DNA from 3 places in the Exiguobacterium sp. s34 genome. Region 3 is predicted to be linked to each of the others. Evidence: riboswitches for the same ligand, from Rfam matches in the RefSeq annotation. Region 3 holds a riboswitch; each other region holds the start of a gene.
The links. A riboswitch is a leader RNA that binds a small molecule or an ion and turns the genes downstream of it on or off. The one in region 3 is predicted to bind thiamine pyrophosphate.
Positions count from the first base shown of each region.

Region 1: it holds a riboswitch for thiamine pyrophosphate, as region 3 does, so the genes downstream of both, thiT (energy-coupled thiamine transporter ThiT) here and tenA (thiaminase II) in region 3, are expected to answer to the same signal.
Region 2: it holds a riboswitch for thiamine pyrophosphate, as region 3 does, so the genes downstream of both, KNO87_RS08060 (YkoF family thiamine/hydroxymethylpyrimidine-binding protein) here and tenA (thiaminase II) in region 3, are expected to answer to the same signal.

Region 1 is NZ_JACSKE010000002.1:192,369-202,263, reverse strand. It holds gene fmt (methionyl-tRNA formyltransferase) at 1-842, shown strand, start outside; gene rsmB (16S rRNA (cytosine(967)-C(5))-methyltransferase RsmB) at 829-2,160, shown strand; gene rlmN (dual-specificity RNA methyltransferase RlmN) at 2,164-3,249, shown strand; gene KNO87_RS04665 (Stp1/IreP family PP2C-type Ser/Thr phosphatase) at 3,258-3,992, shown strand; gene pknB (Stk1 family PASTA domain-containing Ser/Thr kinase) at 3,998-5,947, shown strand; gene rsgA (ribosome small subunit-dependent GTPase A) at 5,991-6,878, shown strand; gene rpe (ribulose-phosphate 3-epimerase) at 6,882-7,538, shown strand; TPP riboswitch at 7,559-7,659, shown strand; gene thiT (energy-coupled thiamine transporter ThiT) at 7,733-8,308, shown strand; gene KNO87_RS04640 (thiamine diphosphokinase) at 8,305-8,892, shown strand; gene rpmB (50S ribosomal protein L28) at 8,950-9,138, opposite strand; gene KNO87_RS04630 (Asp23/Gls24 family envelope stress response protein) at 9,391-9,753, shown strand; gene KNO87_RS04625 (DAK2 domain-containing protein) at 9,776-9,895, shown strand, end outside.
Region 2 is NZ_JACSKE010000003.1:215,447-225,341, reverse strand. It holds gene KNO87_RS08100 (hypothetical protein) at 1-373, opposite strand, end outside; gene KNO87_RS08095 (alpha/beta hydrolase) at 552-1,475, shown strand; gene KNO87_RS08090 (CPBP family intramembrane glutamic endopeptidase) at 1,408-2,103, opposite strand; gene KNO87_RS08085 (lytic transglycosylase domain-containing protein) at 2,190-2,873, shown strand; gene KNO87_RS08080 (DUF1643 domain-containing protein) at 2,902-3,489, shown strand; gene KNO87_RS08075 (energy-coupling factor transporter transmembrane component T family protein) at 3,683-4,417, opposite strand; gene KNO87_RS08070 (ABC transporter ATP-binding protein) at 4,399-5,742, opposite strand; gene KNO87_RS08065 (ECF transporter S component) at 5,735-6,310, opposite strand; gene KNO87_RS08060 (YkoF family thiamine/hydroxymethylpyrimidine-binding protein) at 6,303-6,893, opposite strand; TPP riboswitch at 6,976-7,076, opposite strand; gene KNO87_RS08055 (GTP-binding protein) at 7,136-8,335, opposite strand; gene KNO87_RS08050 (hypothetical protein) at 8,444-8,710, opposite strand; gene KNO87_RS08045 (SMP-30/gluconolactonase/LRE family protein) at 8,723-9,604, opposite strand; gene KNO87_RS08040 (class I SAM-dependent methyltransferase) at 9,742-9,895, shown strand, end outside.
Region 3 is NZ_JACSKE010000001.1:651,049-660,943, forward strand. It holds gene KNO87_RS03215 (SDR family oxidoreductase) at 1-350, opposite strand, end outside; gene thiE (thiamine phosphate synthase) at 374-1,015, opposite strand; gene thiD (bifunctional hydroxymethylpyrimidine kinase/phosphomethylpyrimidine kinase) at 984-1,823, opposite strand; gene thiM (hydroxyethylthiazole kinase) at 1,820-2,611, opposite strand; gene tenA (thiaminase II) at 2,608-3,282, opposite strand; TPP riboswitch at 3,371-3,475, opposite strand; gene KNO87_RS03240 (hypothetical protein) at 3,571-3,723, opposite strand; gene KNO87_RS03245 (aminoglycoside 6-adenylyltransferase) at 3,774-4,601, opposite strand; gene KNO87_RS03250 (pentapeptide repeat-containing protein) at 4,598-5,200, opposite strand; gene KNO87_RS03255 (NUDIX hydrolase) at 5,256-5,705, shown strand; gene KNO87_RS03260 (YjjG family noncanonical pyrimidine nucleotidase) at 5,708-6,385, opposite strand; gene KNO87_RS03265 (aldehyde dehydrogenase family protein) at 6,647-8,104, shown strand; gene KNO87_RS03270 (zinc ribbon domain-containing protein YjdM) at 8,144-8,482, opposite strand; gene KNO87_RS03275 (GNAT family N-acetyltransferase) at 8,549-9,061, opposite strand; gene KNO87_RS03280 (four-helix bundle copper-binding protein) at 9,154-9,483, opposite strand; gene KNO87_RS03285 (protein kinase family protein) at 9,565-9,895, opposite strand, start outside.

The sequences.
Region 1 (9,895 bases), on a different contig from region 3:
AACCGGTCGGACGAAAACGTGAACTCAAACCAACGCCTGTGAAAGAGTGTGCACTCCGTCACGGTATTCCTGTCTTACAACCTGAGAAAGTTCGAACAGATTATGCCGGAATTTTAGAGTTGCGCCCGGACCTCATCGTCACGGCAGCGTATGGACAAATCGTGCCGACCGCATTACTCGAGGCACCGCCTCACGGAGCGATCAATGTCCATGCCTCACTTCTTCCAAAATATCGGGGAGGCGCCCCGATTCATCAAGCCATCATCGATGGTGAATCGGAGACAGGTGTGACGATCATGTATATGGTCGACAAGTTAGACGCGGGTGACATGATTGCGAATACAATCGTCCCAATCGAAGAGATGGATACGGTCGGAACGCTATTTGATAAACTTGCCGTAGCGGGAAGTGATCTTCTCATTCGCACACTTCCAGCTTTCTTAGAAGGATGGATTGAAGCGGTCCCTCAAGATGAGCGGGAGGTGACGTTTGCGCCGAACATTAGCCGTGAGCGCGAACAGATTGACTGGAGTATCGGTGGAGAAGCCATCTATAACCATATTCGAGGGATGAACCCATTCCCGACGGCCTACTCGACGCTTGACGGAGAACGGGTGAAACTGTTCATGGGAGAAAAGACGACCGGTGCAGGTCAACCGGGAGAAGTCATTCGCCTAGAAGAAGACGGGTTCGTCGTGGCGACCGGAAACAATGTCGCCATCAAAGTGACGGACCTACAACCAGCAGGTAAAAAGCGAATGGATGGTGCGACCTTCATGCGCGGAGCTGGACAAAAGTTGCGTGTTGGTGACCGATTAGGAGGAACTCATGAACGTACGTGAAGCAGCGCTCGATACGCTGATGAAAATTGAACAAGGCGGCGCGTATTCAACGATTGCCGTCAATGATGTATTAAAACAAAAAAAAGTTGCCCCGAAAGATGTGGGTCTGTATACCGAACTCGTCTACGGGACACTCAGTCGGAAAGGGACGTTGGACTACATCTTAAACGATCGAATCCGTTCTCCGAAGAAGCTCGACAAGTTCGTGCTTCCGCTTCTTCGAATGAGTGTATATCAACTTTTTTACCTTGATAAGGTACCGGATCGTGCCGTCTTGCACGAAGCCGTCGAAATCGCAAAAAAACGAGGACATCATCTCGGGACGAGTAAGTTCGTGAACGGGGTGTTACGTAACGTTCTCCGTGAAGGATTCCCTGATTTTAGTGAATTGACGGATGCGGAGAGAATCTCGATTGAGCATAGTCACCCGAAGTGGCTCGTTTCGGACTGGATTGATTTGTACGGTGTCGAGACGGCTGAAGCCATCTGTCAATTAAACAATGAGCCGGCTCCTGTCACGGTACGCGTCAACCGGAAACGTGCGTCTGTCGACGAAATGATGAATCGCTTGGCCGACTTGGGCGTCTTGACATCTCGCTCTGAACTATCGAGCGATGGACTCGTTGTCGAATCGGGCAACGTCCATTCGACCCCATTCATCGAGGAAGGACTTTTATCGGTTCAAGATGAGAGCTCGATGCTTGTCGCAGATGCGCTCGGCGTTTCGAAAGATGACCATATTTTAGATGCGTGTGCCGCCCCTGGTGGGAAAGCGATGCATACGGCTGAACGGATGGAAAGTGGATCGCTCACAGCGCTCGATTTACACCCACATAAAGCGAAATTGATTGACCAGCAAGCCAAACGTCTTCACATCAATGGAGTGACCGCACTTGCCCTTGATGCTCGTCTGGCAGGTGAACAGTTCGAAAAAGAGAGTTTTGATCGAATCCTTCTGGACGTTCCTTGTTCAGGGCTCGGTGTTATTCGTCGCAAGCCTGATATCAAATGGACGAAAGACAAAGCCCAGCTCGAGAACTTACCGAAGATTCAACGACAAATCATTGATGCCGTATTGCCACTGCTCAAGCCAGGTGGTACGCTTGTTTACTCGACATGTACAATTGATCCGTCTGAGAACGAGACACAGGCTGACTATGTGTTATCAAAAGGATTGGTCTGGGACGAAACGTTACGAGAACGTCTCCCACAATCTGTTCGTCCGATCATGGCATCGGACCGTGCTGAATTAAAACTATTACCGACGACATTCGGGACCGACGGCTTCTATATCGCCGCATTTAAGAAAGAGGTATAAAAAATGAATCCAAAAGCAGTAGAAAAAAACCCACTTTTAGGCGCAAAACCGTCACTTTATTCGTTGACGTTCCCTGAACTTGAAGCGTGGGTCGTGGAAGCAGGAGAAAAATCATTCCGTGCGAAACAATTATATGATTGGATGTACGTTAAACGTGTCACGTCATTCGACGATATGACGAACGTTCCAAAGGCACTACGTGACCAATTAGAAGCATCATTCCAATTGACGACGTTAAAAGAATTGGTCAAACAAGAATCACAGGACGGTACAATCAAATTCTTATTTGAACTTCAAGACGGTTATTCAATTGAAACGGTTCTCATGCGTCACGAATATGGGAACTCAATTTGTGTCACGACACAAGTCGGTTGTCGAATTGGTTGTACGTTCTGTGCTTCAACACTCGGTGGATTGAAGCGAAACTTAGAAGCCGGTGAAATCACGGCACAAGTGCTCGACGTACAGCGTGCGTTAGACGCGACAGGTGAGCGTGTCGACTCAATCGTTGTCATGGGAATCGGTGAGCCGTTTGATAACTATGATGAGTTAATGCGTTTCTTGCGCACGGTCAACCATGATCACGGACTCAACATCGGAGCACGCCACATCACAGTATCAACAAGTGGAATCGTTCCAAAAATCTACAAGTTTGCGGATGAAGGAATGCGCATTAACTTCGCCATCTCTCTTCATGCGGCTACGACAGAACTACGTACACGTCTCATGCCAATCAACCGTGCCTTTGACTTAGACAAGTTGATGGATGCCGTCCGTTACTATACGGAGAAGAGCGGTCGTCGCATCACGTTCGAATACGGATTGTTTGGTGGCGTCAATGATACAGAAGACCATGCCCATCAATTGGCTGACTTGTTGAAAGGAATCAAATGTCACGTCAACTTGATCCCGGTTAACCACGTATTGGAACGCGATTATGTACGCACACCGAGAGCTCAAATCTTTGCCTTCGAAAAAGTGCTCAAAGACCGCAATGTGAACGTGACGATTCGTCGCGAGCAAGGGTCGGATATCGATGCTGCTTGTGGGCAACTTCGAGCGAAGGAGCGCGAACAAGAAACGAGGTAATCAGAAAGATGGAATTAGCATTTCGAACAGATCGTGGACAAGTACGCACACAAAATGAAGATGCAGTTTTAATCTTAGGCGATGCCTTCTCAGGAATTGCGCTCGTTGCCGACGGGATGGGTGGACATGCAGCGGGAGAGGTCGCGAGTCAAATCGTGATTGAGGAGTTTCGACGGGCTTTCCCGTCTCTCCCGTCGACCCCGGTCGATATCGAGCGATGGTTCCGTCATCACATTCACTTGGCGAATGAACAAGTGTTGCAATTTGCAAAGCAGTCGAACCTCGTCATGATGGGAACGACTGTGGCAGCCGTTTGTTGGAACGGAGAGACGGTGGTCATCGTTCATATCGGTGACAGCCGTGTCTATGCCTTGCAAGCAAATGAATTAAGACGTCTCACAGAAGATCATTCTTACGTCAACGTGCTTAAACAGCTCGGTGAATTGACAGAAGAGGAGATGCGCGTTCATCCGAAACGAAATGTCATCACCCGGGCGATCGGTTCAAGCGAACAAGTCGAACCTGACGTGCAAGTGCTCGCTGACCCTGAGTTTGATGTGATATTAATTTGTACGGATGGATTGACGACACATCTGACGGATGGCGCAATTCAACACGTGTTACAACAAGCTGTATCGGCTGATCAAAAAGCAGATCAACTCATTGCTGAAGCCAATCAATTGGGAGGGAGCGACAACATCACGGTCGCGCTCGTTCAATTCACAGATAGAAAGAGAGGATGAATCCGATGCGAAGCGGAGAACGAATCAACGATCGTTATCGGATCGAACAACAAATCGGCAGCGGAGGCATGGCAAATGTCTACCGGGCTCATGACGAGATTTTAAACCGAACCGTCGCCATCAAGGTGTTGCGATCTGAATTCTCACATAACGAACAATTTATACGTCGGTTCGAGCGAGAAGCCCACGCGGCTACGAGTCTGAACCATCCGAATATCGTCGCCATCTACGACGTCGGTGATGAAGATGATTTATACTATATCGTCATGGAACACGTCGATGGCGTGACGTTAAAACAATATTTGCAAGAAGAATACATATCTGTCGATGAGGCGTTGCGCATCATGGGACAGATTTGTGATGCGATTGATCACGCCCATGCGAATCGAATCATTCATCGGGACATCAAACCACAAAATATGATGATCGATCAGCATGGAAATGTGAAGGTGACCGATTTTGGAATTGCGGTTGCGATGTCGAATGCGACGTTGACGCATACGATGTCCGTCCTAGGCTCTGTCCACTATTTCTCACCTGAACAAGCTCGCGGGAAATTCGCGGATGAAAAGTCGGATATTTACTCGCTCGGTGCCGTTTTGTACGAATTGTTGACGGGGCGCGTACCGTTTATCGGCGAGACGCCGGTCGCAGTCGCGCTTCAACATTTGCAAGATGACCCGATTCGGCCGATGGATTTGAATCCGAATATTCCACAAGCGCTTGAGAATTGTGTCATGCAAGCCTTGTCGAAATCACCGGGTGCCCGTCATATATCGGTCGCAGCCTTCAAGAAAGATTGTATGACCGCATTAAGCCGAGAACGTGCCAATGAGCCGAGACGTCTCTCAGCCAATCAAGACGAGTTCGACCAAACACTCGTCATGGCGCCGGTCATGCCTGAAGAAAAACAAGATGTACCGGTGACACCGCCCCCGGTCACACCACCAAAGGAACAGGAGCCAAATGAGGCACCGGTTAAAAAGAAGAAACGCAAATGGTGGATTTGGATATTACTCGTCATTCTCTTAATTGGGGGAAGCATTGCGGCGTATGTGGTCGCTGACGAAATGTCGCGCGCCGTCGTGCCTGATGTCGTCGGCATGAGTATCGGGGACGCGACGACAGAACTCGAGGCTTCTGGATTTGTCGTCGAAGTGACAGAACGTGCGAGCGATGATATTGCGGAGGGTGAGGTCATTTCGCAAAATCCGCAAGAAGGACGTAAACCGAAACGCGGCACGACTGTGACGATTGTCGTATCGGCCGGAAAAGAGACGGTCGAGATGCCGAACGTGGAAGGTCTTTCACAGACTGCCGCTGAGCGTATGCTAAAAGACTTGGCATTCAGCGATCTTGAAATCAAAACCGAAGCTTCTGAAACGGTAAACAGTGGGGATGTAATTTCACAATCGGTTGACCCAGGTGAAGAGGTCGTTCCTTCAGAGGTGACGGTCACGCTCGTTGTGTCGACAGGTAGCAACAAAGTGGAACTATCTAACCTTGCCGGGTATACGTTCGACGAAGCATCTATTTATGCTGAACAGAACAAATTGAAAATCGTGAAGAAGGATGAATTTTCGACAAGTGTTCCAAAAGGTCAAATCATCCGTCAACTTCCGACAGCCGGGACGGCAGTCGACCCGGGAACGGAGCTCACGGTGATTGTATCGGAAGGCGTCGAACCGACCGATATCTCGATTGAACGTGAAGTGAGTGTTGAAGTCGAGCAACCGGATAAGGATAAGAAGCCGAAAGCGGTCGAAGTCGTCATTCGTACGGTTGACGCACGTGGTGAAATTGAGGTACTTCGTGATCAAATCACAGAGACGACAACGTACTCGTACACGCTAGTCATTGCCCCTGACGAAGTCGGGACAGCAACGATTGAAGTTGATGGTGAGATTGTTCGAACGGATTCAGTCACATATGCGCAAGCCGAAGAGGCACAATAAAGAGGTGACGGTGTCGTCACCTCTTTTTTAAAAGGAGGTAGTCATAATGAAAGGAACAATCATTCGTCTTCAAGGCGGGTTTTATGATGTGATGACCGAGGCGAACCAAGAGATTCGTTGTCGGGCAAGAGGGAATTTTCGAAAACGCAATATCTCACCTGTCGTCGGCGACGATGTGGTGATTCAAGATCAAGAAGATGGGACCGGCTATATTCTTGAAGTGGAAGAGCGCCAAAACCATCTCGTTCGGCCACCGATTGCGAATATTGATCAAGCGTTCCTCCTCTTTTCAGTTAAGGAACCAGCGTTTTCCTATCATTTGCTTGACCGTTTTCTCATTCTCATTGAATCGAAGCAAATTCATCCAATCATCGTATTGACGAAGATGGACTTGCTCGATGAAGGTGAAGTCGAACCGATTCAAGTGGCGATTGCTCGCTATCGGGCGATTGGGTATGACGTGATCGAAACGTCGACGGAGCATGGGCACGGTGTTGATGAAGTGCGCAGTCTATTCAAGGGAAAAACGAGCGTCTTCGCCGGTCAGACCGGTGTCGGGAAAAGTTCGTTACTCAATGCAGTCGCGCCAGAACTCGAGTTGGCGACAGGTGCAATCTCGAAATCGCTCGGACGAGGAAAACATACGACACGTCACGTGACGTTAATCCAATTGGCGGATGGTCTCGTTGCCGATACACCGGGTTTTTCAAGTCTAGAGTTTCCTCAGGAACTTGAGACAGATGAGCTCAGATGGTGCTTCCCCGAATTCGTGGAACGCCATGACGATTGTAAGTTCCGGGGATGTGTCCACGTTAATGAACCAGGATGTGCCATTAAACAAGCGGTTGAAAATGGCGAAATTGCTTCAACAAGGTACGAAAATTATGTTACCTTTATGGAGGAGTTAAACGATCGAAAACGGAGGTATTGACAGATGATTAAAATTGCACCATCTATTTTAGCTGCCGATTTTGCCAACTTGGAAGCTGAAGTAAAAGCCGTTCAAGAAGCAGGGGCTGACTATATCCATTTTGACGTGATGGACGGGCAATTCGTACCAAACATCTCGATTGGTTTACCTGTTCTCGCGAGCTTGCGTAAAAAATCAGACATGGTACTCGATGTACATTTGATGATTGACCAACCAGAACGCTACGTTGAAGATTTCGTGAAAGCCGGTGCGGACATCGTAACCGTACACGTGGAAGCGACGAATCATTTGCATCGTGTCTTACAGCAAATCAAAGCGGCAGGTGCGAAATGTGGGGTCGTCTTAAACCCACATACACCACTTTCGACGATTGAACACGTACTCACGGACGTCGATATGGTGTTGCTCATGACGGTCAACCCAGGATTCGGGGGTCAGGCGTTTATTGAATCGGTCGTGCCAAAAATTTCAGCGCTTAGCCAACTTCGTCAAGACCATCAACTTGATTTTGAGATTGAAATCGATGGTGGTGTGAACGCAGAAACGGCAAAACGTTGCATCGATGCTGGAGCTGATGTGCTTGTGGCAGGATCAGCCATCTATAGTCAATCGGATTATAAAGCAGCCATCGATAGCATTCGTGGCGCATCTCGTGTATAATCGACGGTAGAACAACAAGATAGAGTCGCAAGGGGTGTCACATCATGTGGCTGAGAGGCATACGCTAACCCTTTGAACCTGTTCCGTTCACACGGACGTAGGGATGTGGCGAAAATGCACGTTGCGAATTCAAGCAGCATGGCGTTTACGTCATGCTGCTTTTTGTCGTTCAAACAAATAAAGGAGGAAGAAGGATGAAATCACGTTTCAAATTACAAGCGCTCATTGAAATTTCATTGTTTGCGGCGCTCGGGCTTATTTTTGATTTGCTCATTCCATATCGTTTACCACAAGGTGGGTCTATCAGTTTAGCGATGCTCCCGATCTTTGTCATGGCGTTCCGTCACGGGCTGAAGGGTGGTCTTGCGACAGGCGCGCTCGTCGGGACACTTCAACTCTTGTTCGGAGCATACATTTTCACACCTGTACAATTCTTGCTCGACTATACGGTCGCATATGGCCTCGTCGGTATGGCCGGGGTATTCGCAGGGCGAGTGAAACATGCTGCGAGTCAAGGTGCGACAAAGACGCTTGCCATCTATTTAGTGCTCGGGGCATTGCTCGGGTCGATGTTACGATACGCAGCGCACGTCATCTCGGGTATCGTCTTCTTCGCTGAATACGCAGAAGGTCCGGTCGTGGCCTACTCGCTCGGATATAACGCCACGTATATGCTCCCATCCTTTGTCATCTCGGCCATCGTGTTAGTACTTCTCTTCACGACAGCACCACGTTTCACGCGTGTGGCGACACGGGATATCCGTCAATGAACGTACTAATCGTCGCGGCGAGTCCGGCACCTATTCCGGACTTACCGCGTGATGCCGATTTTGTGATTGGTGTGGATGGTGGATATCAAAGACTGTTAGATGAAGGAGTTGTACCAGACGTCGTGGTGGGAGATTTTGATTCGTTCGATGGGACACCACCTGATCAAGCGTTACGCTATCCTTCGGAGAAAGATGTGACAGACTTAGAAATTGCATTGGAGTTAGCAAGAGAACGGGGAGCAACACGAATCGATGTGTATGGGGCTCTCGGGGGACGGATCGATATGACGTTTGCGAATGTAGGCTTACTGGAGTCCTATCCGGAGATGCACCTTCATGATGAAGGGCAAACGGTCTATCTTGTAAGAATAGGAGACTATACGATTCCGAAACGGGACGGTCACTATTTGTCCTTCATGCCATGGAAGACAGCTACGATTTCCATTAAAGATGTCAAATATCCACTTGACCATCATGACGTGACGAGCGGAGAGGCGCTGACGATCTCAAATGAATGGTCTACGGATTCTGCCCGGTTGACGGTCCATCAAGGGACCGTTCTCGTCATGATTGTCAAAAAATGAGCACAAAAAAATCCCATCGGCGAATGCCGCTGGGATTTATTCGTTCGTGTATAAGTATTATACGCGTTCAACGAGACCTGATTTAAGTGCGCGAGCTGAAACCCAAACGCGTTTCGGTTTACCGTCAACGAGAATACGAACTTTTTGTACGTTTACACCCCAAGTACGTTTTGTCTTGTTGAGTGCGTGCGAACGGTTGTTACCTGATTTAGGTGATTTACCTGTTACGTAGCATTTACGTGCCATGCGTTTCCCCTCCTTTTTTATGTGGGTTCGTCCTAATAGACACTCGTTTATATTAGCACGGCTTTTTTCCCGATGCAACTAGAAAATCGTACCATGACAAGAAAAAAACTTGACATTACTCTCAAGGATTTGAATAATGAATGAGGTTATCGCGTTAATTGACCGAGTTTCTGGAGCAGGTTCTTTTAATAACTAGGTACTTATTGTAGAATGTACATTAGGAATCATTCCGAATAAAGGAGGCTACTCCATATGGCAATTGAAATGAAGACAACATATGGCAATATTGACATCACAAGTGACGTCATCGCGACACTCGCAGGTGGTGCAGCGATGGAATGCTTCGGTGTGGTCGGCATGGCTTCACAAGCACAATTGAAAGACGGCATTGCTGAATTGTTAAAACGTGAAAATTACGCGCGTGGTGTCGTCGTACGTCAAGAAGACGAAGACGTACATATCGACATGCACATCATTGTAAGCTACGGGACGAAAGTATCTGAAGTCGCATACAACGTGCAGAGCCGAGTCAAGTATACGCTCGGAGAAACTTTAGGATTAAACGTTTCGTCGGTAAATATATTCGTTCAAGGCGTTCGTCTGACGAATGACTGACGAAAACGGAGGAGGATTTGGTGTGGGTTTAAAACGTTTAGATGGATTGGCGCTCTCAAACATGATCGCGAACGGAGCGGCCAACTTGAGCCAAAACGCAGATTATGTAGATTCGCTTAACGTCTTCCCGGTTCCAGACGGA
Region 2 (9,895 bases), on a different contig from region 3:
GGAGCTGATATGTGAGCCAACCGCCGAAACGTACTGTGACTCCGATTTCTCCGCTTTGAGAGATCATCGCTTCTTCGATCACCATGAACCGCTCCACTATATGATTGGATTCGAGTCGAATCCCCGAGAGACAGGCAAACGCCCGGACGACCTCTTCTGGTCTACATCCGGTTGACATTGCGATTTCCTGTACCTCGGTGGATAGACTCGTTTTGTTGTGTAAAAAATAGCGGTCTAGCAACAAATCAAACACGAGTCCGACGACTCGTATGTTTCCATCGCTTGTCCACTTAAAAGTTACTCCCCGATCAAGTGTGCCGTTTGGATTGCTCAATATGCTTTGAATCATTCGAAAGATATCCGTTCGCTCCATCGTGATTCCCACTCCCTTGTATATTGTTTACTAATCATAGCGTTGGCTCACATCTAAAACGAGTGAATATATGTTATCCAACCTAAGGAGTTATTGTGCGTATGCGTTCTTCTTATGTATGAAAATAGGACGATTTGTCTTCATTTCGGGTACAATAACGGTGAAAGGAGTCGGTATTATGCAACGGAAATGGCAAATCGGATTAGCTTCACTTTTCACAAGTTATTACGCAATCAGCTACTATGCCTTCAAACGGATGACTCGAGGGAAACGGAAAACACCGGAGATGTTACTCGCTCCGTACACAGAAGAGGATCGCGCCTTCTATCATGATGTCCCGTTCGAGCACGTCTCGATTCAGTCGAGGGACGATTATCGACTCTACGGACGGATTTATCGAAATGACGCATCGACGAAGTGGATTGTATTCGTTCATGGGTATACTGCTTCTCATAGTTTCATGGCTCCTCATCTTGCCATGTTCCATCGCCTCGGTTATAACTTGCTCGCTGTCGATTTGAGGTCTCATGGGGAATCCGAAGGTATTTATGCTTCTTACGGATATCATGAAAAAATCGATATGATTGATTGGATCGAATGGTTGAAAATAAATGAATCGGTCGACCAAATTGGTCTTCACGGAGTCTCGATGGGTGCCGCGACGGTCCTTCAGACGACCCCTCTCACAGATGTCGATTTCGTCATCGCGGAATGTCCGTTTGACGATATGGGTCACCTGATGCGATACCAGTTGAAGGAGTTACACCGGATACCGGCAGAACTTTTCCTTCCCGGCATCAATTATTTCCTATGGTCACGTGCCGGGTTCACGATGAAGCAAGTACAACCGAAAAAGGCCGTCACCGAAACGACGACCCCGATCTTATTCGTACACGGATCAAAAGATGATTTCGTCCCAACGTGGATGTCAGTCGAGATGAACGCTCTGAACCGACAAAATGACTTGCTATTGATTGACGGGGCGGAACATACGGATTGTATGATCAAAGACGCGCCTGCATATGAAGACGCGGTTAATCGTTTTTTACGTCGACATGGATTGGTCCAGCAATCAAGTCAAGCAGTACATGCAAGACCATGACCGGCCACAGGACACCAATCCCTAGATATAAGAGACCGAGACCGAAACCGACAATGCCTGTCGTAACGACACCTTTGATCCCTTGATAGGCATGTGCCATACCGAACAGGGCACCTCCGATCAAGGCAATTGTCAGATTCGGTACTTCTATATAGAGGGAGATTGTGTACAAGAGCACTCCTCTGAAAATAAACTCTTCGGTCACGCCGGCCGTGACCGAGACGGCGCTCCATGCCTGCTCCTCATTCTTCGTTCTTGGCAGGAGCAGTTTTTCTAAATCGAGCTCATAATAAGGACGCAATGCTCGACGAAGTTTTGATGAGGTCTTGACCAATAAATAAAAGACGAGCGTAAATGCAACGAGGATACATGATAGGAAAAAGACTTGCCACGCCTGTTCGTTGCCCGTTTCTGGCGCGAATGTTAAACCAACTTCGGATGGCGGTACTTGAAATAAGAATATGAGGGCGACAATCAACAAGGTCAGTCCCCATGCTGATTTTACGGTTTGATCGTACACCCACGCCCGTCCCTTCGTCTCAATCAATGGACGGATCAATTTTGCGTTGAAGATTTGGACAATCAACATGTATCCAATAATTGCCGTAAAAATCAATCGTTCGAGCATCCATATCCACTCCTGTCCTTACTCTTAGCTATATGCTACACTATTCGGGTATTGTCTAAAAGCTAGGAGGCGGTATCTTGAAACGTATGATGCTGCGATTGACCGGTTTTATCATTGTGCTCGTGCTTTTGCTCGGGGCAATCGGCTGGCTCGGTCAACACGATAAAGTAAACAATGGATTGTATCGAACCTATTATGGTGAGCATGGCGTACCGAACGCTCACATCGCTGTCTATCAGGACGCTGCTGACGCATACGATGTGGACTGGCATTTGCTTGCCGCCGTACATCGCGTCGAGACGATTTTCTCTCACAGTTCTTCCATGCGCTCATCCGTTGGTGCGATCGGACCATTCCAATTCATGCCTCGTACTTGGCTCGGTTGGGAATATGATACGGATGACCAAAAAGGTGACGTCCCAGAAGACGAAGTCGATTTGACAGACCTTGCATTGATCGACCAGTACGGTGGTCTCGGTCGTGACGGGAATGGAGACGGGAAAGCAGACCCACATAGTCTTATTGATTCCGCACATACCGCGGCGTATTATTTAAGTGAACACGGTGGGAAGAAAACGGATTCTACCACATCTATTCGAAATGCTATCTTCGAGTACAACCGGAGTGAGCAGTATGTTAACGATGTTATGACATACTATGAAAATTACGAAACAAACGTGACGTACATCCCTGAAGAACGGGATACAATCAGTCAACATGTCGCCTATTATACGATTCGATACATCGAGTGGTTCAAAACACTCGGCTGATGCTTACATGAAAAAGTGAGGAATGGAAATGAATACGCATGTAGAAGAAGTAACCATCCGCGTAAAATCAATCTTCAATGAAGATAAAACAAAACGCTATATGCGAACGTATGAGTTCACGGATGTGGAAGACGGGGTCATTTGTGCCGTCATCATTTATTCACCGCGAATGAGCGATGCTTTCTTATCAGGTACGACAACGCAACGTGCCTATATGTTGATGCAAAATCATTTGTCACAGCCGATTCGGGAGATGCGTGTCATCAGCCTTGTGCCGACACTTGCCATCAATGATAATCTTCCGTATGTGGAATCACAACTCGACGAGACAAACTATCACTATGTCGAAGAGACGTTGCAAGAGGTAGCAGCAAGCAATGGCATGATCATCGTCGGTTGGGGTTCACCTGGTCGATTGATGCACCATGCGACATCCTATAAGTCGCTCTTTGCCGATTACGAGTCAAACATGTACTGCATTGGTACGACGGCCAAAGGTGAACCACAACAGATCCGTATGGCCAACGAGAACACAGTGCTCGAGGCGTTCAACAATGAATCAATCAAACCAAAGTTTCGAATCGTAAAAGAAACAAAAAAAGACGACTCCGAGTGAGTCGTCACAGCTTGTTGACAAATAACATGTTCGTACTCGTCCTTTCGGCGCCCACGCTTTCCGCAGGCAATCCCGGAGCCGCATCGCGACTCAAGTCGCTGCTGGGTCTCCATCGGATTGTTTTCCTGCAGGCGTCGGGGCGCCGTGGGACGAGCCGCACGAATGGCCGCCCCTTGTGGCGGCCATTCGTTTTTTATATTCCTGCCCAGATGGCAAATCCAAACAACGCGAAAAAGACACCTGACCATATAAAATCACTTGATTTGACTTCAACCCTGTCATAAATCGTCCGTTTTCCGCCTGTAAACCCTCTCGCTTCCATCGAGAAGGCGACACGCTCCGCTCTTCGAATCGATCCGGCAAGGAGTGGCAACAGTAATTTCGGCACGTGCCGTAGACGTTCCCATCTCGTATCGAGTGGGACACCCCGTAGGCGATGTGCATATTGAAGTTGTTGCAGTTCCCGTTTTAAAAGAGGAATGAAACGGAACCCGACGAGCGCGCTATATGCGATTGTCGGTGACAACTTCGCCTGTTGCATCAGACTCATGACGAACCGCTTTGAATCCGTCGTCAACATGAAAAGAAGCGAGAGGACCGTGAACGCCAATACGCGAAGGCTGAGGGCAATCGCGACATCCCTCTCCTCAATTGTGACTTCCTGACTCAGAATGGTCACCCATGTCTCTCCCCCGAGGTCTTTTCCGAAAACGAGCGTTGTCCAAAACGTTCCGAGCGCCGTGATGAGAAAAGGGATCAAGAAAAGTAGCCATCTTTTCCATGAGACATTGGTTGCCATCCATTGAATCAGTACCGTCCCTACTATGATCACGAGCGGGGTCCATGGATTGTAAAACAATGCGATACCGAACATGACGAACGTCAATGTCAGAAATTTCACCGTCGGATTCATGTCATGGAGTGACATCGCGCTCTCCTCCCTTGCAACCGATAATGACGAAGTGTCTCCGTGTCCTGCCAGAGTTCATCTTTAAATGGTCCTGAAAGTTCCCCGTCCTTCATCAAATAAAACGTGTTGGCGATGCGGGCGAACGACAAGTCGTGGGTCACGAATAGAATCGTTCGACCCATTTCAGCATGTCGCTTCATCAACAGCTCGAGCGCATGCAATGACGGTTCGTCTTGACCCGCTGTCGGTTCATCGAATGCGAGCAACTGTTTGTTCGTTAGCGACTGGATTGCAACTGCGAGCCTCCGTTTTTGTCCGTGACTGAGAGATAACGGATGGAGATGTCGCTGATCAAGAAGCGACATGTCAGATAAAACGCTCTCAATCGAATCTTCATGACCAAACTGTAACTCACTTTCGACAGAATTCATGAAAAATAAATGTTCCGGCGATTGCGGTACGAGCCCAACCCGTCGGTCATGTTCCGTTAAGCTTCTTAAAAACGTGGACTTCCCGCTCCCATTCGGACCAAGTATGGCAATCACTTCTCCTGCTCGGACATGAAGCTCCGATCTTTTCAGCTGAAATGAATCACGTCTGACCTCTTCGATTGTGTAGTGATAAGGATTTTTTAGCGAAGCGTTTGACTTTATAAATGCAAAGTCATCGACCGGGCAAAAGGATTCATTCCGAACGATACGCCCTCGCTCTAATTCAATATGCCAGTCAAAGTAATCACCCCATAGGTGAGGACGATGTTCAACGACGATGACGTTCAGTCCTGTCACTCGATCGAGCCATTCCACAAATTCGTACGCGGTCACCGGGTCAAGATGAGTCAACGGTTCATCGAGCAGCAGCCATTCAGGTCTTCCGACTAAAGCACATGCGACGGCGATTCGCTGTTTCTCCCCACCTGATAACGAATCGATTTCACGGGTTCGATAGGCACTTAACTGTAATGATTCGAGGATCTCCGTCACGCGTCGTTCGATTTCTGAGATAGGTGTCGACAAGTTCTCAAGCGTGAAGATGAGTTCTTCATCCACACGCTCCATGACAAATTGCGTGTCCGGATCTTGGAACACCGTCCCGACACGTTGATTGATTTCGCCTGGTACATAATCGTCGTGCAACCTCCCGAACAGTTTGAGTCTACCTTGGAGAATGCCGTCACAATTCTCGGGGAAGAGACGGTTGCATAGCGCAAGAAAGGTCGACTTCCCGCTCCCGCTCGCTCCACTTAACATCGTACGACCTGGTCGGATCGATACGGTGACATCTTCAAGAATCGCATCTAAACTCTCTGGGAATTGAAAGTGGAGTGATTCGGTCTCAACCATGGACGTTCCCACTTCGTGAAATCGCATAGCCGCGAAGGGAACCTGTCTTTAGCAACAAATCACTAAGTAACTTTCCTCCGATTCCTGCGATAACCATCCCACTGACAGCTCGAAGTCCGAACATCGTCGCCACATAACCAGGTTCTAGCATCGCGAACCCACTCATGAAATATGTATAGACGAAACTCGTGACGGCGGACCCGAATCCTGCAAGCATGAGTACCCACAGCTCATAGCGGCGGTAACCCGTCATCGCAAAGACAGCTTCCGCTCCTAAACCTTGAACGATTCCGACCAAGATGATGCGCGGTCCAATCGCGTTTCCAATCAACATCTCGATTGTCGCAGCCATCACTTCTGAGATGAAGGCGGCACCAGGCTTCCGGATGATGTACGCCGAGATGATCGACACGATGAACCAGATACCGAAGATCCACTCGTAGGCGATCGGTCCGATCAATCCTGCCCATAAGTTCCCAATATGGACGAACAATAAGTAGACGACGGCAAAGACGACAGACAATACGGAGACGAGGACGACTTCTTTTAATTTCCACGATTTAAGCATGTCGACCTCCGTGTGACGGACTGTTCACGCTGAACGTCACCGTCATGACGACATGTTGATTCTTCTCGCGCGTCCGTTTGAACGCCGCCTCGTAATACGAGAACACATCATCCAAATTCCCATGAATACCTGACGCATAGTGCATAGAGTCATTATAGACACCGACCTGTTTCGCTTGCTCGATTTCCTCGTAGATGAGCTCCATGTAATGTTCAGTACCCATCGGATAAAGTGCGAACTGTGAAGAGACATACTGTTCTCTTGAGGATCCGTTCAGTGGTTGTGGCGGTGCCTCGAGCGCTTCATCCCCAATCGAATCTCCCGGACATCCAACGGAGAACGTTCCGCTCATCGAAACATGCTTTCCTTCCTCTGAGGCAAAACTCAAAACTGTTCGGGCGACGTCAAATACATGCTCGGCTCGCCCACGGATAACCGTCGACACATCGTCCGTATGGCGCCACACGCCTGATAGATCCGTTCGTTTTAGTGCACCTTTGATTGTTCCGACGAAGTCGTCTGTCATCGGGCTCAGTGTGAATCGAAACCCGACGATTGGGCTCGTACCACATGATTCATTCATTTTGTTTCCCCCTCTAAATGTGTTTGCATAAAAAAAGCCGCATTCATGAGAATGCAGCAACAAAATCTATACAAACTTGCATAGAGAAAGTGCCGCACTTCCTCACGCCAGTATTACCTGGATCGAGTTATAAGGGATCGGAGCCATGCTCTCATCTCAGCCGAAGCACCCCTAGTGCAGTCATTGATATGCGGTTACTTATGCAGTCACAGTATAGCGATGTTTCAATCTTTTGTAAACGGTCAATCTGAATATGTGACGAGATGACCTGAACCCGGAAGTGGGTCATGGAACGTATCCCACGATGACGACATCTCTTCGTCCGTCAATAAACAGGCATCAAGCGATTGCTCAACCGCTTCCCGTTCCATTCGTTGACCGATGAGCACCAACTCGTTTTGCCGATCCCCGTATGGCTCGATGTAATCCTCACGAAGCTCAGGTTCAGCTGCAAACATCTCCTCACGTTCACTTGCAGGTAACGTCGCAAGCCAACGACCTGCATGTTCGAGCGTTGATGCATACCCTGCCTGTGAAAACAGACAAGCGAGGTCGTTTCTTGTCGCAATCCATAAAAATCCTTTTGCACGGACGATTTCTTCTGGATAATGTTCCATCCAGTGCATCAAACGTTCAGGGTGGAACGGTCGACGGCGCCGGTAGACAAATGAGCTGATACCATACTCTTCCGTTTCCGGCGTATGTTCTTCCGACTCGAGTTCTTGGATCCACCCTGCAGCGCGCATCGCCTGATCAAAATCGAATAACTGGACGTCTAGAAGGTCTTCTAACGCGACGTTCGAGTATGTCGACGTCAACAATCTCGCACTCGGGTTCAGTGTTTGGAGTAACCCCTTCATCTCCTGTAGTTCCCCTTCGGACACACGGTCCGCCTTATTCAATACGATGATATCCGCAAATTCGACTTGGTCGACGAGCAAATCGACTACTTCACGGACGTCACCGGTGTCGACGGCTTGTTGACGCTCCATGAGCGATTCACCAGAATTGAAATCTTTGAAGAAACGGTACGCATCGACGACCGTGACCATCGCATCGATGTACACACGGCTCGTCAAATCAATCCCAAGAGCGTCATCGGCATACGTGAATGTCTGCGCGACAGGAATCGGTTCAGAGATTCCTGATGACTCGATGATGATCCCGTCGAGCTCACGGTCTTTTGTTAAGTCATAGACAGCCGTCAACAAATCTTCCCGCAGCGTGCAACAGATACACCCGTTCGAGAGTTCGACTAGCTTTTCATCGGTCCGCGAGAACCCGCCCTGATCAATCAGCTTCTCGTCGATATTCAACTCGCTCATATCATTCACGATGACCGCATATTTTTTATGTTCTCGGTTATGTAAGATGTGGTTGAGCAGTGTCGTCTTCCCGCTACCGAGATAACCCGAAAGTACTGTAATTGGAATTCGTTTCATGATGGACCTCCATTAAATCGTAATCATTACTCTTTGTATAATGGAGTCGTTCCTTACTTTTGTCAATAAAAAACACGCCACATGGACGTGTTTTTGAAGAACATACAATTATTCTTCCAATGCTTTTCGTTCTGCCTCCGAGCGTGGATAAGCATTCGCCTGCCATTCAGCCCGATAAATCGAATCGAGTTGAGTCAATCCGACCTCATCCTCATCTTTATCCGAATCAATACTTGGCACTTCATCCCACTTCGGATCGAGATACGAATGATCTTCTTCACGCGTTCGATTTTCTTGTAACTTTTGAATCCCAATCTTGACCGCTGCAGCAACTGCCAACCCAATTCCAGCTCGAACTAACAGTCGTTTCACCATCGTACTTCCTCCTCAGCGACCGAAACGATACAATGGCATCCCTTTCACTTCTGTGTCGATGATAAATACCGATCCCGCTTCCGGATATTCAGAAAGCGCCTCCTCATCCATTCCTTCACGAGCCGTCGTGATAGCTAATCGATTGAGTCCATCTCCGATAAAGGCACATGAAGTGACATTTGGTGCGGGAACATGGACTTCAAGTAACTTTTTGCCTGTTGACGGGTCCCACCGCGATACTCTTCCACCCGCGTAATGCGCAATCCATAGACAACCTTCAGAATCGGACGTCATCCCGTCAGGAAAACCTTCTTCCTCCGAAAAATCGATGACGACCTCTCCGTTCGAAATTGTTCCTGTCTTCAAATCAAAATCATACTTCCGGATTTTTTCAGTCGGTGTATCGATATGATAAAAAACGGAATGGTCAGGAGACCACGTCAATCCGTTCGAAAGCGTCAACTCATCCATCAATGATGTAGTCGTTCCATCACGATCGACCCGATACAATGTCGCTTGATTTTCTTCATCTTCGAGGTGGAGTGTGCCCGCAAAAATACGACCATATGGATCGGCTTTCCCATCATTAAAACGTAATCGACCGTCGGGATCATCCAATTCGACAATTTTATTTAGCTCCCGATTGATTTCATCCCATTCATAAATCCCGTCTTTTAGACCAAGGACGACACCGTCCGTCACTTTTGGAATGACGAAACCGACTTGTTTCCCGACCTCAAAAGAAGAAATTTCATCTTCTTGTTCGTCATACCACCACAACGTATGATCTTCGATATCCACCCAATAAAAACGCTTCAACTCAGCATCCCAACAAGGACCTTCACCAAGCGTATTTCGTACCCGAATCCACAACGACGCATCTACTCTCTCCATTACTTAGCCTCCACTCTATCCATTAGTTCAGAAATCTATTCCCCTCTCCCAACTGGACTAAGCATGAATTCAGAAAATCGTGAAGGATTTCCATCTGAGTCTCATTGTTTTGCTATATTTAAGGAAAAGTGAGAGGAGTGGATGGTTTGTCGAAATGGGATGAACGCTTTAGCTCGGAAGATTATGTGTACGGTACAGCGCCAAACAAGTTTTTACGCGAATGGATCACGTCTTATCCACCTGAAGGAAAGCGTGTGCTGGCGATTGCGGAGGGTGAAGGTCGAAATGCGG
Region 3 (9,895 bases):
GCTTTTAAGGCGCTGACCATGACGAAGTGTTTGATGTTCCCATTCGCTTGTGCCGCTTCGATACTCTTCGCCGCACCATCTAGGTCAATCAAAAGTGTCTTGTCTGCCCCAGTGCTTCCACCAGAACCTGCTGCGAACACGATGACATCCATCCCATCAATCGCCTTTTGCAAATCTTCTACTGAACCCTCGAGGTCACCGAGTACCGCATTATACCCTTTTGACTTAAAGTCCTCGAGTTGTTCTTCCTTACGTACCATCGCCGTGACTTGATGCTTTCCTTCCTTGTGTAACTTCTCCACCAATTGGTGACCAATCTGACCGTTTGCACCGATTACAAATACGTTCATCTGTCTTCCTCCTCAACATGAATTCAGAGACAAGCGAAACGCCGGGTAGCCGTTGCTACATCCGGTGCAGAAGCAATGGCAGAGATGACGGCAACGCCGTCTGCCCCGTCATGAATGATTGAAGGAACATGCTCTGGACGAATACCTCCGATCCCCACAATCGGAAGCTGTGGATATTGCAGACGGACCTGTCGAATCAGTTCCGTCCCACGCACATGTCCCGCATCCAATTTGCTTTTCGTCTCATGAATCGGACCGATTCCGACATAATCTGCGAACGGAAGAGCTGCACGCACTTCTTCCATCGTATGGACAGACACTCCTAACCATTTATCAGGTCCTAATTGTTCACGAACCCATTCGGCTGGTAAATCGTCTTGTCCGACATGTACTCCATCTGCATCAATCGTAAGTGCCAACTCTACATCATCATTGATGATAAACGGCACTTCCGCTTGGCGACATACCTGTTGGAGCGTCCTAGCCATTGCTTCTTTTTCATCTCCATACAATGCATCTTTACCTTTTTCGCGAAATTGAAAACATGTCACACCACATCGAAGTGCCGTTTCGACGGTCGACACCAAATCAAAAGCATCGATTGTCCCGCACACAAAATAAAGACGAAGTTGCTTAGCGAGCGCTTGTTTCGTACAGAACGTCAACGGTAATCACCTCTTCTTTCGCTAAACGATGTCCCCAATGATTCGTCGGTCCATGCCCCTGTCCAATCGATAATCCATGTGTAATCGCCTGATGAATAAACTGCTTCGCATCTACGACGGCTTGGCGTAGCGTCTTTCCATATGCCAATTCGGCCGTCAAGGCTGCAGAGAACGTACATCCCGTTCCATGTGTATCTTTCGTCTTTATGCGAGGTGCGCTCACTTGAAATGCTTCAGATTCAGTCACAATCAAATCGACTGCCTCCACACCTTCCGTATGCCCACCTTTGATGATGACGACATCGACACCGAGTCCACGAATCGAATGAGCGGCTTTCATTCGGTCGGACTCCGTCCGAATCTTAATTCCGGCCAATACTTCTGCCTCAGGAATATTCGGGGTCACGACCGTCGCATGTGGCAACAGTTTCGTACGAAGTGCTTCGATTGCATTCTCCTGCAACAAAGAAGCGCCCCCTTTAGCCACCATGACAGGATCGACGACGACATGCTCGAACCGATGGCGTTCAAGCGCTTTTGCCACCGCTTCAATTCGCTCCGCATCTACCAACATTCCCGTCTTACATGCCGTAATGTTAAAATCGTCAGTTACCGCATCGATTTGCCCAATGATCATTTCCGTGGAAATCGCTTCAATCCCATGAACACCAAGTGTGTTTTGAGCCGTGATCGCAGTCAGCACACTCGTCCCGAACGCACCGAGCTCTTGAAACGTTTTTAAATCAGCTTGAATCCCGGCGCCTCCCCCTGAGTCAGATCCAGCAATCGTCAATACTTGCGGTCTCATGATGTCGACACCTCGATTCGATTCGTCGGGATTGTATGTTGCGTCAATTGATGAAGGGCATTTAAGAAGTGAATCGGAAAATCTCCTGGTCCTTCTGCCCGTTCACTCGCCAACTCCCCGCAATAGGCATATCCCGACACGGCTGTCACCGTCGCCTTTAGGGCGTTCTTCTCGACCGCTAGACATGCTCCGACGACCGCACTGAGTAGACAGCCTGTACCGGTCGTCTCGGTCATTCGTTTTGTTCCGCCATGGACTTCTATGACGACACTTCCATCACTGACCAGATCTTCTTTTCCGGTCACCGCCACGACACATCCATAGCGTTTCGCCGCTTCGAGCGCCAATTGGCGTGGTTCACACGCCCCGTCCCCCGCATCGACACCACGTGCTGCCCAATCGACGCCGACCAATGTGGCAATTTCTCCTGCATTCCCACGAATGACCGACACGCGGACGTGACGAAGGATACGCTCGACGACATCTCGACGAAATGACGTTGCCCCGACACCGACCGGGTCGAGCACGACCGGACATCCCGCTTCATTTGCAGCTTGCCCTGCACGAATCATCGTCGCTTCGGTCATCGTACCGAGTGTCCCGATGTTGAGTACGAGCGCATCGCTCACGAATGTCATCTCTGCCACTTCCTCAATCGCGTCTGCCATCACCGGGGAGGCACCGATGGCGAGCAGTCCATTCGCCGAAAAATTGGCGACGACCGTGTTTGTGATGTTGTGAATTAACGGCGCCTGCTTTCGAATCTCACTCCAAATCTCATGTCTCATTGGTTGACCTCCTGTGACAACGTCCATGACTCTAGTGTCCATGCCATTTCCCAGAAGGCGACTTCGTAGTAACAACTCTTCAAGAAGAGTTTCGTATAACGAAGCCGCTCTTCTTCTGTCGCTTGTCCGGCTAATTCATCCAATCGATCAATCTGTTCTTCTACCAGCTCACGGAACCATTCCGAACCGTACGTCGCAATCCAAGCCGAATAAATCGGATGATCGGGTCGCTTATCTTTCAAGCGTTCACCAATCTCGTAATAAACCCAGTAACATGGAAGGATTGACGCCAATACATCACCGAGTGTCGGTCCTGCCTGTTGCATGTGAAGGGCATACGCATAAGCGGTCGGTGCCGGCTCGAATGTCGCAAGTTCCACGTCTGTCACGTTGAGCATCGTAAAGAACTCACGATGAAGTGAGAGTTCCGCCTCAATCGTGTGCAACGCATGCGTCAAAAAGCGGCTCGATAGTTCCATCGTTGGTGCGAGCGTCGCTCCTTTCGCCTGTACTTTCGAAAACTGATTCAAATAGTAAGAGTCTTGCATGACGTAATGTCTGAACTTCTTCTCGTCGAGCGTCCCTTCCCCGAGTGAACGGACGAACGGATGATGGAAGCTTGCTTCAAACAATCCATCTGCCTCCTGACGTAAGTGATCTGTAAATTTCATAGTAACTCCCCCTTATAACAGATAAAAAGACGCCGCCTCCCATAACGGAAGCGGCGTCTCGAACAGTCATATCTAGGTGAAGCCATATGATTCGTCTCGCCCACTTCCCTACGCTAGCTTGAACTAGATCAGGTTCGAAGGGTCTGGACCATGTCCATCTCAGCCGCGTGGCGCGACTCCCCTAGTGGCAAACATTATGAAATTCAGTCGTCTTCGACCACATTCTATCAATCTTTTTACCAATTGAAAACCTTTTCCTGTTTGGGCGGTCAACAATTTAAGCTGTTTCTAGCGTCCTGTGATCAGTAAGAACATATTAAATGCGACGAGACCAAGAGGCAACATCGCCACCAAAATAATCGGCCATTTCTTTAAACGAATACCGACAAAAAGGACAAGACTTCCGACTAAAAGGGCAATAAATGTCGTATATGGGTTCATGAAAAAACGCTCCTTTCTCTATAAGGAGCGTTTCCCGGCTCTCGGCCTCATTAATCGTTCGAATGTCGAAGTGTTGCACATGCGGCACGGACACGTCTCGCTTCTTCTTCTCGGAACACGAAGTCGCCTTGTTCGGCGACGCGTTGCGCGCAAAAGAAGAAGAGCGATTGCAAGCGGTCATGCGTATCTTCAATCGCACTCAGCTCAGCGGAAGCATATGTTGCCGTAAGCATCTCCCACAACTCTTCCGGCAAGTGGTCGCGCATCCCATCACCTGACTTCCCGAGATTTACGGAGAACTCCGTCGCATAACCGATATTCCATTCCATCATCTGACGGAGCATATTCCGCATGATATCGAGGTGATCGAGCGCATATAGCACCTGATGCCGTTTGATGCCTTTAACGACATAGAGCGACACCCACCAAAACTCATTCCAGCAAGCCGCATACTCGTCAGCAGATGGACGTGTTACGCGATATGTGGTGTCCGAAGGCGTAACGTCCGGATGATGATCTCGGTCGAATACGATTTGACTGAGCGAGTCCGTTTCGAGCATGGCTTCTACTTGATCCACACTCCGAATCGTCAAATCGATCCGATGTCCGTCCACATATTGCACCAAGAATGTCACATGTCGTTTCGGGTCAATCGTTTCAGGCATCTGCATAATCAAAATATCCCCAAACGTGTCCATCCATGAGGAATCGGCCACAACCGCTTGGACATCTTCCACATAAAAAGCAAGGTCGACATCCTGATATGCGTCTGGCTGGATATTCGGATTGACGAGTGAGCCGTTCAACACGACCGTCCGGATGTGTTCACGTTCTTTTGCGAACGCAATCAACTGCTCGATGATTTGTTCTGGTTTCATTCTACAATCGCCCCCAATGAGCGCGCGACTTGAATTGCCTGCATCGCGTCTAGTTTTGTTTGTTGCAATGTTACGTTCGAAAAATCAACCCCGTCGACGAGCGCGCCTCTAAAGTCGGCACCACGACACACCGCGTGTTGAAGCGTCGCCCGAGTCAAGTCCGTCTGTTGCCAGACTGTCTCGGTCAAGTCAGATCCATACAGATCGGCCTCGACCAATCGAACGTGGGACCAGTCCATTTTCTTGAGCGACACGTGGCGTAGGTTGACGAACGACCAGTCCCCTTCCGTGACACGAACACCTTCAAACTGACTTTCTTCAAAAGACGATCCGGTCATTTTACATTGTTCAAATTCGCTCGTGAACAAGTTGGCACCATGGAATTGACAGTTCAGAAACGAGCTCCCGACATGACGGGACGCATTCCATTTCGAGTCCGTGAAATCACAGTTGATGAACTGACAGCGCTCCGTTTGTAGCTCAGTCGCATCGACGTACGTAAAGCGACAGTTCTCGAACGTGACATGTGACAACACTTCGTCGCGGAGTGTCACGTCACGGAAATCTTCATCTCGATATTGTGTATGTGATTGAAACATCATATCCCTCCTTCAGGTATACTAGAACAGATTACAAAGATTGGAAGTGATACAGATGGACCTCGTATTTCCGACTGAACAAGGAGTCTTCAATTATCGCGTTGCCGGTATTTTTGTGAAAGACGGACACGTATTGATTCACCGAAACATCCGGGATGACTTTTGGGCATTACCCGGTGGTCGCGTGACGCTCGGTGAAGAAGCTGCAACCGCACTCGCACGCGAGCTTCATGAAGAGCTGAACATGCAGGTGACCGATACTTCATTCGCCTTTGTGCACGAGAACTTGTTTACGTACAACGATCAACCGTTTCATGAGATTGGACTGTACTTTTATGTAGACGGTGACCTCCCGCTCCAAGACGGAGACTTTTACGGACCTGAAGGAGATCACCTGATTTATCGTTGGCAAAAGCTCGACCGTCTACAAGACGTCACGCTTTATCCGGAAGTACTCGCTCAACTACCGAACCGTTTGCCAGCCCATTCACTCAATCCGGCTTGAATTTAGAGAAGCGATTTCAACTCATGTAAATGTCGAATCTCATACGTTGACTCCATCGTCGCGGCCACTTCGTTCGGGTTGAACCAACATGTATCTAGACCATACATCCGTCCGCCGGCGATATCTGCCGTGACCGAGTCACCGATAATCAAGCCCTTCTCTGGCGTCACGTTTGGAATTCGGTCGAAGACGTAGTCAAAGAACGGCTTCATCGGTTTTTGCGAGCCCGTCGCATCCGATACGAACACGTCTTGGAAGTACGGCAATAGTCCAGATGACTCTAACCGTTTGAATTGCGTCTCCGTCACGCCGTTCGTGACGATATAGAGTGGATAATCAACGCTCAGCGTTTGGACAATCTCTAACGCACCGTCAATCATGTGCACGCCCGCATGTAAATAGTCCCGATACTGTTGTTCGACATGTGGACCGTCGACGGTGAGACCGAGTGAATCGAACAGTTTCGTGTGACGACCGACCAGCACTTCTTCCCGGTCCACTTCGCCGCGTTCAAAAGCACGCCATAAACCGCTATTAATGTCGACATATCGCGCCTTTACCTCTTCTGTCATCCGGACGTTATAGGATGCGAGCAATTGCTCCAAGGCGACGTGTTCACTTTGCTTAAAATCTAACAACGTATCGTCAATATCAAATAAAATCGCTTCATAACGTTTCATATTTCTTTCTAACCCCTCTCTACGTCTAACTGTACAGGAAGTATTCAGGAACTTCAAAAAGAGTGATGACGAATAAATCACACGTGAGCTCTACTGATTGTATTGACCTCAGCGTTTCTACTTTGACCAACAGACCTATGCTTTCCTCCACTATCTCGAACGTCATGCTTCAACTCTGATCGTTCGACCCATTGAGATGTTTATTTTTCTAAAACAAGTGAATACTTCTTATGGTGAAGAAAAATAAAGGAGTGTTCAAATATGCATACAGATTTTACGAAAATGTACATCAATGGTGAATGGGTAAGCGGATCAAGTGAAAAATCGATCGACAACGTCAATCCGTTCTCAAACGAGACACTGTTCTCGATTCAATCGGCAGACGAAGATGACTTGAATCGCGCGTATGAAGCAGCCAAAGCGTCTCAGACGGATTGGGCCGATATGCTTCCGCAAGCACGACGGGAATTGATTGAGAAGTTTGCCCAGCTGACGATGGACAACAAAGACTTCATCGTCGATTGGCTCGTGAAAGAGTCTGGGAGCACACGCATCAAGGCAGAAAGTGAGTTCGCCGCATCGATAGCCATCATTAAAGAAGCCTCGACGTTCCCATTCCGTATGGACGGACTCATCAAACCTTCGATTGTTCCGAATAAAGAGAACCGCGTATATCGCAAGCCACTCGGAGTCATCGGCATTATCAGCCCATGGAACTTCCCGCTCCATTTGGCCGTACGTTCAATCGTGACGGCTCTTGCGACCGGAAATTCGGTCGTCGTCAAACCGGCCACAGCGACACCGGTCACAGGTGGTCTCCTGTTCGCATCCCTCTTCGAAGAAGCAGGACTTCCAAAAGGCGTACTCAATGTCGTCGTCGGACGAGGGTCTGAAATCGGCGATGCGATCGTCGAACATCCGATTCCACGTCTCATCTCGTTCACGGGCTCGACCGAAGTCGGACAAGGAATCGCAGAGAAGGCGGGACGTCTCTTGAAGAAAACCGCTCTTGAACTCGGCGGAAATAACGTGTTCGTCGTGCTCGACGATGCCGATCTCGATCGTGCCGTCGAATCAGCAGTCTACAGCAAGTTCTTCCATCAGGGACAAATTTGTATGTCGACGAACCGAATCCTCGTCGCCGAATCGATTCATGATGAATTCGTGGAACGTTACGTCGAGCGCGTTAAACAGTTGAAAGCAGGCGATCCGAACGAAAAAGACACGCAAGTCGGTCCGCTTATCGATCACGACCAAATCGATCGTATCTTAGAACAGATCGAAAAAACCGTCGATGCGGGTGCGACCGTCCATACCGGCGGAACAGCAGACGGCAACGTCCTCGAACCGACCGTCCTCAGTGGCGTCACGAATGACATGCCACTCGCGAAAAATGAAATCTTCGGTCCGGTTGCGGTCATCCTTTCGTTCAAAGATGACGAAGAAGCTATTCGTCTCTCGAATGAATTGCCGTATGGATTGAGCGGTGCCGTCCACGGTTCGGTTTACCGTGCGACCAATTTCGCACGAAAAGTCGAAACCGGCATGATTCACGTCAACGACCAGTCGGTCAACGATGAACCGCATATGCCGTTCGGGGGCGAGAAGAACTCTGGTCTCGGACGATTCAACGGCGAATGGGTGCTCGAAGAGTTCACGACGCTTCAATGGGTGTCCATCATGCATGAACGTCGCGAGTATAAACCGTTCTTCTCATAATACAAAAAAGTGTTTCGGCAATTCGCCGAAACACTTTTTTTAGATTTTCTTCACAAATTCCGACTTCAATTTCATCGCACCAAGACCTTCGATTTTACAATCGATGTCATGATCGCCTTCCACAAGTCGAATCCCTTTCACTTTCGTCCCTTGTTTGACGACAAGCGAAGTGCCTTTTACTTTTAAGTCCTTAATCACGGTGACCGTGTCCCCGTCCTGTAGCGGATTTCCGTTCGCATCTTTGATTTGGGATGCTGCTTCTGCTTCTGCCATCTCGCTCGGTGACCATTCATAGGCACATTCCGGGCAGACAAGAAGCGGACCATCCTCATACACATAAGATGATTGGCATTTCGGGCAATTCGGGTACTCACTCATACGATTTCCTCCATTCGATTCACTCGTTTCAGTATATCGTATGGGGAGGCAGATTTTCTATCCTATTCATCCCTCTTTTGGTGACGCAGGACCTTCTAAATCGAGTTGATAAAACGATAAGTCCAACCATTTCCCGAACTTGTAGCCAGCATTTCGGATCGTACCTGAATGAACAAACCCGACTTTTTCATGGGCACGAATACTCGTCACGTTCGATGCGTCAATTCCACCAATCACGGTCTTCATCCCTCTCGCTTCTGCGATACGAATGATTTCCTTCAATAGTTTGTTGCCGATTCCTTTCCCGCGATATCCAGGATGTACATAGACGGAATGCTCGACCGTGTAATGATACGCCGGCCACGGACGGAACGGTCCGAACGTCGCGAACCCCATCACGACATCATCCTCGACCCATACGATAATCGGACAATCCTGGGCTTTCTTCTCTTCATACCAGGTCACTCGATTCTCGAGCGTCACCGGGTCGTAATGATAGACGGCCGTACTATTCACGATGGCGTCATTATAAATATGTAAAATCATTTGAAGATCATCTCGTCGACAGTTGCGAATCATACCAACACCTACTTCTCGTTTTTTTCATTATACGAATCCCCTCTTTAAAAGACACGAAAAAAGTGACCGGTCCAATCGACCAGTCACTCGTTTCATGCGGCCAAACGGTCACACATCGAAGCACATTCTGTACAGACACGCGCACATTCCTGACAATGCGCGTGTTTATGTTTCTCACATTCTTGCGCACAGGCTTTACAAATGACCGCGCAAGCGCGAGCGAGTTCTGGAACAAACGCAGAGTCACGTGTCATCGCTTCGGCGAGAAACGCACAGGCAGCGGCACACTCCCGGTCGAGTCGGATACAATCGACCATCATCTGTACGTCTTTTTCCTCTAAACAGGATTCCAAGCAATAATTACATGTCTCCACACACTCATGGAGTGTTTCGAGTTCATTCGCATAAATTCGATGAGCCATCTGTGATTCTCCTTTCTCTTCTCCTTCAGTTTTGGACACGTTACTCTTGTTCCCTAATCGATAAAAGAAAAACGACCCAGATCAAGAATCCGGGTCGTTCACGAACTTACGATACAAATAAGCGATTCGATTAAGTAATGTCTCATCATATTGTTTCGGCATAAAACGACAGCGATAAAGTCGATACATTCGCTTCAAGTCTTCCCACTGATGGTCAATGTGTTGTCCTTGTCGAAAGCGCGCCAAGTCAATCAAAAAAATCTGTCCGTTCGGGGTCAAAATAATGTTTCGTAAGTGGACGTCCGATGGGGTCAAGCCTAATAAACGTGCTTGGCGAAGCGCCTCATCTACTACCTCGATATAAGACGGGTCAATCCAAACGCCTTCCGTTAGACACTCAAAAAGCGTCTTC